3 regions of the Neptunomonas sp. XY-337 genome follow, and region 2 is predicted to be linked to each of the others. Evidence: predicted binding sites of a transcription regulator. Region 2 holds the regulator's gene; each other region holds the start of a gene.
The links. Region 2 encodes sigma-54, which starts transcription at its own class of promoters, with help from an activator protein. Its sites were predicted from a motif close to TGGCACNNNNNTTGCTNT; they were not measured.
Positions count from the first base shown of each region.

Region 1: the regulator sigma-54 is predicted to act here: its motif matches at 2,002-2,019, upstream of E4L36_RS09130 (phenol hydroxylase subunit).
Region 3: the regulator sigma-54 is predicted to act here: its motif matches at 1,873-1,890, upstream of E4L36_RS09220 (CmpA/NrtA family ABC transporter substrate-binding protein).

Region 1 is NZ_SPLL01000003.1:424,898-428,406, reverse strand. It holds gene E4L36_RS09145 (aromatic/alkene/methane monooxygenase hydroxylase/oxygenase subunit alpha) at 1-258, opposite strand, end outside; gene E4L36_RS09140 (MmoB/DmpM family protein) at 302-568, opposite strand; gene E4L36_RS09135 (aromatic/alkene monooxygenase hydroxylase subunit beta) at 578-1,564, opposite strand; gene E4L36_RS09130 (phenol hydroxylase subunit) at 1,635-1,946, opposite strand; gene E4L36_RS09125 (sigma-54-dependent Fis family transcriptional regulator) at 2,326-3,509, shown strand, end outside.
Region 2 is NZ_SPLL01000002.1:174,651-178,159, reverse strand. It holds gene lptB (LPS export ABC transporter ATP-binding protein) at 1-418, shown strand, start outside; gene E4L36_RS04450 (RNA polymerase factor sigma-54) at 457-1,968, shown strand; gene hpf (ribosome hibernation promoting factor) at 2,015-2,305, shown strand; gene ptsN (PTS IIA-like nitrogen regulatory protein PtsN) at 2,324-2,779, shown strand; gene rapZ (RNase adapter RapZ) at 2,793-3,509, shown strand, end outside.
Region 3 is NZ_SPLL01000003.1:444,770-448,278, forward strand. It holds gene E4L36_RS09215 (ABC transporter permease) at 1-267, opposite strand, end outside; gene E4L36_RS09220 (CmpA/NrtA family ABC transporter substrate-binding protein) at 358-1,725, opposite strand; gene E4L36_RS09225 (CmpA/NrtA family ABC transporter substrate-binding protein) at 2,031-3,089, opposite strand; gene E4L36_RS09230 (ANTAR domain-containing protein) at 3,099-3,509, opposite strand, start outside.

The DNA of each region.
Region 1 (3,509 bases), on a different contig from region 2:
CACGTTAAGATGGCCATTGTTTTGCGCAAATGCATCAAAAATGGCATAGAGCTTTTTCTCTTTTTCAGCTTGGTACTTCCAGTAGGTGTCCATTGTTAAACGGAAAGGGTCTTCCCATTTGGACCAATCGGTAATTTTGATGCCTTCAAACTCTTCAAAGGGAAACGCTGCTTTGCGGTCGTGGTAGCTGAACTCCCAGTCCAGATCGCGCGTTAGAAGGCGGTATTTGTCTTTTAAGTTAAGCTTCTTGGTAGCCATGTTTCGTACCTTTTTATTCTTGTTCACTGTGCGGCTGAGTGCTTTAGTTCCACGTTAACGAGAGCTGCTCTTCATCTTCATCTACATTCCCACCGAGGGTAATCAGGTTGAGATGTAGCTCTTGAACGTCCCAGTCCCGCCCCAGTTTTTCTGTAACGGTATCGCGCTTAATGATGAGCGAGTTGTCTGCCTCAATTCGGATCAAGGCTGGCATGTATTGAATCGAGATATCAGGGTTATCCTCTTCGATTGCTTCAACGATGTAGCGGGAGACGTCGTTTTCTTGTAGAGCGATATAAACTTTTGACATGCTGAACCTCTATTGGCCTAGTCCGGCCTTCGTTAAGCGGGCTGATAGGCTAGTCAGTGCAGTGTCTAGGTCAGCTTGGGAAAGCACAGAACCGATTAGTGGCTCTAGTGCTTGCGTGGTTTTTTGTTGCCAAGTGCTGGCCCACTCAGTGAGTAGAGCGGCGTTTTCTGGCGACTCTTGGGCTGCAATTTTCAAGACGCTGTCACTCCAACGGGAGTTGTCTTTGAACCATACCTGCATTAACTCCGTCAGCATGGCGATATCAGCGCCGTTCATCTCAGACAATGTGTTGTCTAGGGCTTCGAAAAAGAGTGAGTAAACGAGGGTATCGGCAACCATGTTTTGTGCGATAAATAGCTCGAACCAATCCTCGGTTGTGAGCATCTCTTCGCAGAGTGCGCGCATCGGCTGCCAAGCCTTATCTTCCATCCATATCGTTTTTGCTTGGGTAAGGCTGTCGCCGGTATTACCGTCTAGTAGTAAGCCAATTCGTGATAAATACTGTGCAATGCCGAGTCGATCTGAGCCGCAAAATAGCATCGCTTGAGTGATGGCGGTTCCGTAGCCATAAGCGGAGCAATAGACATTGTTGAGGTTGGCGGTATGCTCAACATGGCGTAGTGGCAAAAGGTAGCTGATAACAATGTCGCGCACAGCGTTAGGGAGTTTCTCGGCTAAGCCACGCTTCTCAAAAAAGGCATAGTTACTCTCTGCGCTTTCCTGCATTTTGGCGCGCTGCTGCACGTAAGTGCCGTAGTAGTACTGCCGTGGATCTTTAAATGCGTACCAGTCGCTCATCTTAATCGCAGTACGGCGTGTGTCGCTTAACTCATACTCCGGTTGCCACAGCGGACGGTAGTGAAAGTTTTCTTCGGACTGTACATCATATGTTGCTTCTTGGTAGCGCGATGCCGGCTTATCACCAAAGCGCCGCTCGATATGAGCATAGGTGTTGCGTACGGGGTCCAACGTTGCTGTCTTGATTTCGATACTCATTGTTGCTTCCGGTATTTGTTTTTGTTGAAGGAAGTATTTGGTGAGCTGTTTGTTCTAGAAAAAACGCACTTCAGCAGCTCGTCCTATCGTGATTACTTGCCATAAGGGTTTCCTCGCCATAGCGCCATTTATTGAACTCACCATCGACAAGACTGGCTTGTTCTTCACTCATCATCTGAACCTGATTACGCTCACAAAATTGTTTGAATGCTTCGCGAGGCAGAATCAGCTCCACAAACAGCCGTGGATCATCGATGGCAAAGTCAAATTCCACAAAGCGCGCATCTGAGGCGCTTCGAACGCGAACCAGCTTTACTAGGCGCTCGATAGGTTGCTCAGAGGTGGAGCTAGCTGGATCTAGACTCCGGAGGTTCTGGGACATATCTGGATCTCCGCTTGGTTAACATGCCGACGAGGGTGTTTACACAGAGGGAGACATTGCAACTGGGGGGCCAACTAACAGAGGTTAAGTTTTATTTTTATTTAAGTGTTTGATTTTTATTTGTTTCTTTTTTTTGTTCTGGGTTAGCGTCTGAGTTTTTATCACTGTGGCGAGTGATCATTTGGTGAAGTGGAACTTTGGAGTTGATCAAATCATTAAATTTTGGGCTCGCAGATAAAATTGGGCTGTTGCGAGGGAGGACGACGTTATTGCCCGATGGTCTCAATAAAGGGGTAAAGCCGTGCAGATAAGGTGCTGATATGGTACAGATAGATCGCCTTTGCACTGTGAAAAACAAATATAAAAACGGATTTACACCATGCAGACACTTAACCCTCAGATGGCTCTGCCTGATCGCGAAGATCTGCTTCAGCACCTGCGCTTTCTGCCAGAAACAGGAAAAATCTGGCTTTCAGAGCACCGTTCGTTGCTACTTGATATCGCCGCAATGGGTAGCTTTCGTAAGGAGATTATCAATACGATGGGGTTAGAGCGGGCTAAGGGTTTTTTTATGCGCCTTGGCTTCTACTCAGGCTTAAAAGACGCCGAGTTTGCTCTATTAGTGAGGCCAGATAGCTCGCCCGAGGAAGCGTTTCTAACTGGCCCGCAAATGCATTGCCTTAGAGGCATGGTGAAAGCAGTACCGTTAAAACTAGAGATCGATCTTGATAATCAAGCGTTCTATGCGGAATTTGAATGGGAAGATTCGTTCGAGGTTGAGATTTGTCGCAGTAGCTTAGGTCAGCTCAGCGAGCCGGTGTGCTGGATGCTGCTGGGTTATGCATGTAGTTATTCATCGCATTTCTTGGGGATTGAAATTCAGTTTCGCGAACTAGAGTGCCGTGGTAAAGGTGATCACCGCTGCCATATTGTCGGCAAGCCGGCTCAGGAGTGGGATGATCATGAGTCTTTTCGTGCGCTATTCAGAGAAGCCCCTCTCATTGATGAGGTCTACGCTCTGCAGTCTCAGATAGCTGAGCTAGAGGAGCGTTTACCGGTGGAGGAAGTTGAGGGTGATGCACCGACGGCTATCGGTATTGCACCCCCTTTTACGAGTGCGCTCAAGATGATTGATCGTGGCTCGGATTCTGATGTCACGATGCTCCTGTTAGGGGAGACAGGCACGGGCAAAGAGGTATTAGCGCGGCGTATCCACAGTTTAAGTCCGCGGCGGGATAACGCATTTGTGGCGGTTAACTGTGCCGCCATTCCCCCTGAGCTTATAGAGTCTGAGCTGTTTGGCGTGCAAAAAGGCGCTTTTACTGGTGCCACGCAAGATCGAATAGGGCGTTTTGAAAGGGCGCATGAGGGCACCATTTTTTTAGATGAGATCATTGAGCTATCGCCGCGTGCTCAAGCTGCATTGCTGCGGGTTCTACAAGAGGGTGAGCTGGAACGCGTAGGTGACAGTAAACTCAGAAAAATTGATGTGCGCGTTGTTGCAGCGACCAACGAGAGCCTAGAAGAGGCGGTCGCGCAGGGGCGTTTTAGGCAAGACCTTTT
Region 2 (3,509 bases):
CGAGATGCGTCCTGAACTGTCAGCTGCGCAACGGCGTGAAAAGCTCGAGAGCCTTTTAGAAGAGTTCCATATAAGTCATCTGCGCGATAGCCTAGGGATGGCACTATCTGGTGGCGAACGTCGACGTGTCGAAATAGCCAGAGCGCTCGCCTCAGAGCCAAGTTTTATATTGCTAGACGAGCCCTTCGCTGGCGTCGACCCTATCTCTGTGAACGATATCAAGCAGACAATTAAACACCTGCAATCCAGAGGCATCGGCGTACTCATTACCGATCACAATGTACGAGAAACATTGGATATCTGCGAAAAGGCCTATATTGTTAGTGAAGGAGTGATTCTTGCTCACGGTTCACCGCAAGACATTCTCGCCAACGAACAGGTAAAAGCTGCTTACCTTGGGGATACCTTTAGACTCTAAGTGACGATCTTGCTGTTTCGGAGTAGTTCTACAAAATTATGAAGCAATCTTTACAGCTTAAAATGGGGCAACATCTCACGATGACCCCCCAGTTGCAGCAAGCGATCAAACTGCTACAACTATCAACCCTGGACCTACAGCACGAAATCCAAGAAGCATTGGAGAGTAATCCGATGCTAGAAACAGGCGAAGAAAGCGACGCCTCAGCGGCAGAAACAGAATCTAAAGAGCTCACCACCCCCAGTGAAGATGCGACCACTCAAGCAACAGCAGAAGCTAGCGCCAAGAGTGAAGACGCTGAACCTGCCTTTGAGGAGGAGTGGAGCAACGATATTCCTGAGGAGCTGGCCACCGATTCATCGTGGGACGACACTTATCAAATAAGCAGCGGTTCCAGCAGCGCGGCTAGTCGTGACGATGATTTCATGGAGTCTAACGACACCTCCGAAGAGACGTTACAAGATCATTTGGAATGGCAACTCAACCTGACACCAATGAGCCAAACGGATGTCGCGATTGCCGAAGTCATCATTGATGGTATCGATAGCGCTGGTTATCTGCGCGTCTCCACCGAAGATATTTTAGAGCATCTACAAAAAGCGCAACCCGAGCAATTTGCGGAAAGTGAACTCGATGAAGTTGAGGCAGTACTCAAACGCATTCAACAGTTTGATCCTCCCGGTGTTGCAGCAAGGGATTTGGGCGAGTGCCTTGCCATTCAATTGGAGCAATTACCAGAAAAGCCGCCTCTTTTGGCTCAAGCACTAACGCTATGCCGCCAGTATATACACCTACTGGGGACGCATGATTATCGCCAGTTAATGCGTCGTTTGCGCTTGAAAGAGCCACAATTACAAGCCGTAGTCACGCTTATTCAGTCACTCAACCCTCAGCCGGGGGCTTATATCTCCAATACTGCCGCTGAATACGTGATACCCGACGTCTTTGTGGAAAAAGTAAAAGGTGAGTGGACGGTACGGCTCAATAACGATGCCTCGCCGACACTGAAAATCAACACCGAGTACGCAAGCCTTATCAAGCGCGCCGATAGCAGCGCCGATAACACGTATCTCAAGAATCATCTTCAGGAAGCACGTTGGTTTATTAAAAGCCTGCAAAGCCGCAATGAAACCATGCTAAAAGTCTCGCAGCAGATTGTTGAGCGGCAGCTGGACTTTTTCGAGCACGGCGAAGAGGCAATGAAGCCTATGGTGTTGCACGATATTGCCGAAGCGGTCGAGATGCACGAGTCAACCATCTCCCGAGTAACAACCCAAAAGTATATGCATACTCCACGGGGCATTTTTGAGTTGAAATACTTCTTCTCAAGCCACGTGAATACCAGTGACGGAGGTGCAGCCTCCTCTACAGCCATTCGTGCTGTCATCAAAAAGCTAATTGCAGCTGAAAACCCAGCCAAACCTCTAAGCGACAACAAGATTGCCAAACTTCTGGATGAAGAAGGTATTCAAGTAGCGCGCCGAACGATCGCAAAATATAGAGAAGCGATGGGAATCGCGCCTTCTAATGAGCGAAAGCGTTTGGTTTAATGAGTTCTGTTAACAGCACATCTGCTGTTGTGTAAAGGAGATAGCTATGCAAATTAACATTACAGGTCATCACGTAGAACTTACTGAAGCACTGTCTGAGTATGTTCATACAAAGTTTGAAAAATTGGAGCGCCATTTTGATAACATCACCAACGTACAGGTGACCCTGAGTGTCGATAAGCAGAGCCAAAAGGCCGAAGCGAATATGCACGTTGCTGGCGGTGAAATTTTTGCTGCGAATGAGCACGAAGATATGTATGCTGCGCTGGATGGTTTAACGGACAAACTTGACCGTCAAATCATTAAGCACAAAGAAAAAATGAAAAGTCACAAATAACGAATAGATCTGCCTAACATGTCAATTTTATCCCTGCTGTCATCTGATCGAGTCTTTAACAACTTAGAGGGTGGCAGCAAAAAAAGGACGCTTGAGATTATCAGCGAGCATCTCGCCCAATCGCACAGCGACCTAGCTGAAGAAGCAGTATTTTCAGGATTAATTAACAGGGAAAGGTTAGGCAGTACCGGCATCGGCGATGGGGTAGCGATACCCCACTGCCGTTTCCCCGGTCTGCAAGAAGCCGTCGGTGTGTTCGTCCGCTTAGCAACTCCGGTGGACTTTGATGCGATTGACAACCGCCCAGTGGACCTGATGTTTTTTTTGTTGGTTCCCGAGGATGCGTGTGATCAGCACCTTGCCACCCTTGGCGCACTCGCCGAAGCGTTCAGCAAAGAGGATAATCGTAACAAAATGCGCAGCGCCGCAAGCGATTCGGAATTGATGCAGATTTTGGAGTCCACCTTCAACTAATTGAGCAAAGACCATGAAACTGGTAATCATCAGTGGCCGCTCAGGCTCAGGAAAAAGTACCGCATTACAGGCACTAGAAGATGTTGGTTTTTATTGCATTGACAACCTTCCAGCCAAGTTACTCCCGGAACTGATCTCTCACATCACTGATGATGATGCTCAACTCAAGCGGGTTGCCGTCTGTATCGACGCCCGTAACCTGTCCAGCAACCTAGAAAAACTGCCCGATATCTGGCATCAAGTTAAGCGTAATAACGAGATCAGTGTTGAGATGGTCTACCTTGACGCCTCTCACGAAACACTCCTACGTCGATACAGCTCAACGCGCCGCCGCCATCCGCTGGCTGACCGTGTTGATAACTTATCAGATGCAATCAATTTTGAGCACAACCTGCTCTCCCCAATAGCCGATTTGGCAGATATACGTGTTGATACAACGCGTCTATCGCTATACGAACTCAGAGACACTGTTAAGCTGCGCGTTGCGCAACGTAAAGATCAGGCGCTCTCATTACAATTTGAATCCTTCGGTTTCAAGCATGGCGTCCCTATGGATGTAGACGTTGTTTATGATATGCGTATTCTGCCGAACCCTTATTGGGTGCCAGAGCTTCGCCAACACACGGGTCGCGATAAGCCAGTACAACTGTTTTTACAAGACTCCGACGACGTTAACGCTATGATTGACGATATCAAAGCTTATCTCGAGAAGTGGCTGCCTAGCTTTACC
Region 3 (3,509 bases), on a different contig from region 2:
TCGGACTTTAATCACCGCATCAGGGTTTTTCGCCAGTTTTTTAGCATTGCGCTGCTCTTGGCGCTCATAGAAGGCTTGCTCTTTTTGGCGCTCGCGCTGATGTTCACCAATGAGGTTGGTCGCTTGTTGATAGACCGCAACAGGGCCTGGAAACGTGCCCAGCGATGTGTGGATATTTTTAGCGCCAACCTCCCAAATAAATAGAAAGAGGAGTAAGCCGATCAGCGGAATCACCAGCTGTTTACTCTGTTGGGCGACAAAAGCCATAGAATCAGACACGCGGTGGCTTAATGTTGAGGTACTCATAACAGGTTTCCTTTTGGGAACAGGAAACGCCCGACAGACGGGCGCTGACGATTAATTATCCGATAGCAAGACCTGCTCACCTTTCAGGCCAATTTTGAACTGCTGCAGGTAAGCGTTTGGCTGAGTGCCGTCGTAAACGATGTTGTCGATGAAGTGGGTTTGCGGTGCTCTGAAGCCATCTTCCGTTGCAAAGTCAGGGAACATGCTCGCATCCATTTTGCCCTCTTCGATAAGCGCTTGGGCCGCTTGTGCGTAGATATCAGGGCGGTACACCTGCTTAGCAATATCCATGAACCATTGGTCAGATTTCGGCTCAGAGATCTGTCCCCAACGACGCATTTGCGTTAGATACCAGATGGCATCGGAGTAGTATGGGTAGGTGGCGTTATAGCGGAAGAAGACGTTGAAATCGGGCACGGCGCGCTTGTCACCTTTCTCGTATTCAAAGGTGCCCGTCATTGAGTTGGCGATAACGTCATAGTCTGCGCCGACATACTCAGAGCGCGAGAGGATCTCAACGGCTTCAGGGCGGTTAGCGTTGTCATTATCATCCAGCCATTTTGCCGCACGGATCATCGCTTTCACGACGCGAATATGTGTGTTGGGATTTTCATCAGCCCAGTTCTTAGCGACACCAAAAACCTTCTCTGGGTTGTTCTTCCAGATCTCGTAATCGGTGACCACCGGTACACCAATCCCTTTAAATACCGCTTGTTGGTTCCAAGGTTCACCAACGCAGTAGCCATAGATAGTACCGGCTTCCATTGTGGCAGGCATCTGCGGCGGGGGCGTCACGGACAACAGCGCATCGGCATCAATAGTGCCTGAAGTATCGCCTTTATGCGGAGCATAGTAGCCCGGGTTGATTCCGCCTGCGGCCAGCCAGTAGCGCAGTTCATAGTTGTGAGTAGAGACCGGGAAGACCATCCCCATGTTGAAGGGCTTACCCTCCTCTTTATATTTATCCACAACCGGTTTCAGTGCATCCGCTTTGATCGGGTGCAGCGGTTTACCATCTTCACCCTTAGGGACGTGAGGCTTCATCTGGTTCCAGATATCGTTCGATACAGTGATCGCATTGCCGTTAAGATCCATACTAAACGCAGTGATGATGTGCGACTGCGTACCAAAACCGATCGTCGCACCCAACGGTTGTCCTGCAAGCATATGCGCACCATCAAGCTCACCATCGATCACCCGATCAAGCAGCACTTTCCAGTTTGCCTGAGCTTCCAGCGTTACGTAGAGGCCCTCATCCTCAAAATAGCCCTTTTCATAAGCCACCGCCAAAGGCGCCATATCGGTCAATTTAATAAAACCAAACTTGAGATCTTCTTTTTCTGGTTCGCCGATCTCGGCCCACACAGCACCGCTTGCAATTACCGAACCTAGCGCGGCCGTTGCGACCAACTTTGCCATTCCACGTTGTTTAGGTTTAAACACGATCTAACCCTCCAGCTAAAAAAAAAGGCGCTGACATACCTCCGAAGAGGATAGTCAGGCGCCTTTGCCTATACGCTAATAATGAGCATGATAAGATTGTAACGTTTTACCGTTGCTAGGTAGCTAGCAGGCTACGTGCCAGAAATTAAAAAACATTTAATAACAACAGTTTAATAAAAAACCAGCAGCATTTTGTCCTATTTCATGCTTTAGCTGGTGCACAACAACAAGCCAATTTTCTGCACCGGTGCGCACTCATGGTGCATTGCACAAAGTGCTTATCATTGCGCTGCCCGTAGCCTTTGATCGATTACCGCAGGTTCACACCATAACGTAAAAAGATCCTCTCGATAGACGCTCGATACCAGCGCTTGAGCATCAGCGGGCAAGGCACTCAACTGCTGACAGCGCATCATCTGCTGCAACAAAAACTCCCCATGTTGCAAACTCGGCCGGTTTACCTCACGCCCAGAAAAACGCTGCTCTAAGGTGCTCAGTAACGCCACAGAACGCAGTTGTTGCGGGCTAGCATCCAGATAAGGAGGTAAAGCTAACCAGTTGAGTAGCGTGTCCCGATGTTCTGGCAGCCCAATCCACTGGCACGCTTGATAAATAGCCTGCGTCATCGCCCGATAGGTATTAGGATGGCACCGCGCCCATTCGCTGGTAACCCCGAGAACTTTCTCCATATGCGCTCCCCATAGCGTGTAACTACTCACGAGCAGCTCACCAGCACCCTCCTGCACCGCTAGGCTGTTCCATGGCTCACCCACACAGTAGCCATCGATGTCGCCGCGCTGTAATAGACTGAGCATCTTGCCAGGCGGTGCGGCAATTAACTCCACATCACGGCCAATCTCTATCTGATGCTGCGCCAACCAGAAGCGCAGCAAATAGTAGTGATTCGAGAAGGGATAGACCGTGGCGATAATGGGGCGGTAACCAAGCTCGGCTAACATCGCTTTAAAGGCTTTCCCTTGTGCGTGTTGATCCTCCCCAGGCTCGCAAGCCATGTTGAGTCTGCGTTGTAGCGCGCTTGATAGCGTAATCGCGATACCATTTTGGCTCAGTACTAAGGGGGTCTCCATCTTTTGCGGTTTGCCATTGAGTCCCAGTGTCGCCGCTAATGGCAGCGGAGCAAGCATCTGCGCACCGTCCAGCAAACCGTAGCTCACCTTATCGCGTAGCGATGCCCACGAAGACTCTTTACTCAACACCACCTGCAACCCCTGCTGGCGGAAAAAGCCCTGCTCACGTGCCACCACTAACGGGGCACAATCCGCCAGTGCCACAAAGCCTAGTTGCAGTTCGGTTTTTTCCAGTGCATCTATTGTTACCATGATCTGCTCCTAGGTCGTCTTTAGAATGTCAATTACGCTCGCTGCAACGTCGGGTAGCTTTTGACCCCGATCCATCGCGAGTTTACGCAGTGTTTTAAACGCTGCTGCTTCGTCACAGCCCTGATGCTTCATCAATAGCCCCTTGGCCTGTTCAACCACTTTGCGCCCAGCTAACTGTCCTTTGATCTCCGCTAGCTCCTCACGCAGTGCCGCGTGAGCACTAAAGTGGGCAATAGCGGTATCGATAATGGCCGTCACTCGATCGGGCTGGACACCGTCAGCGATATAGGCACTCACGCCTGCATTAATAGCCGCGGCCATCGTTTGGTGGTCGTTCTGCTGCTCGGCAAAAAACACGATGGGACGCGGGTTTTCGCGGCTCATCATCGCCATACTCTCGAGCGTATCTCGATCAGGCGA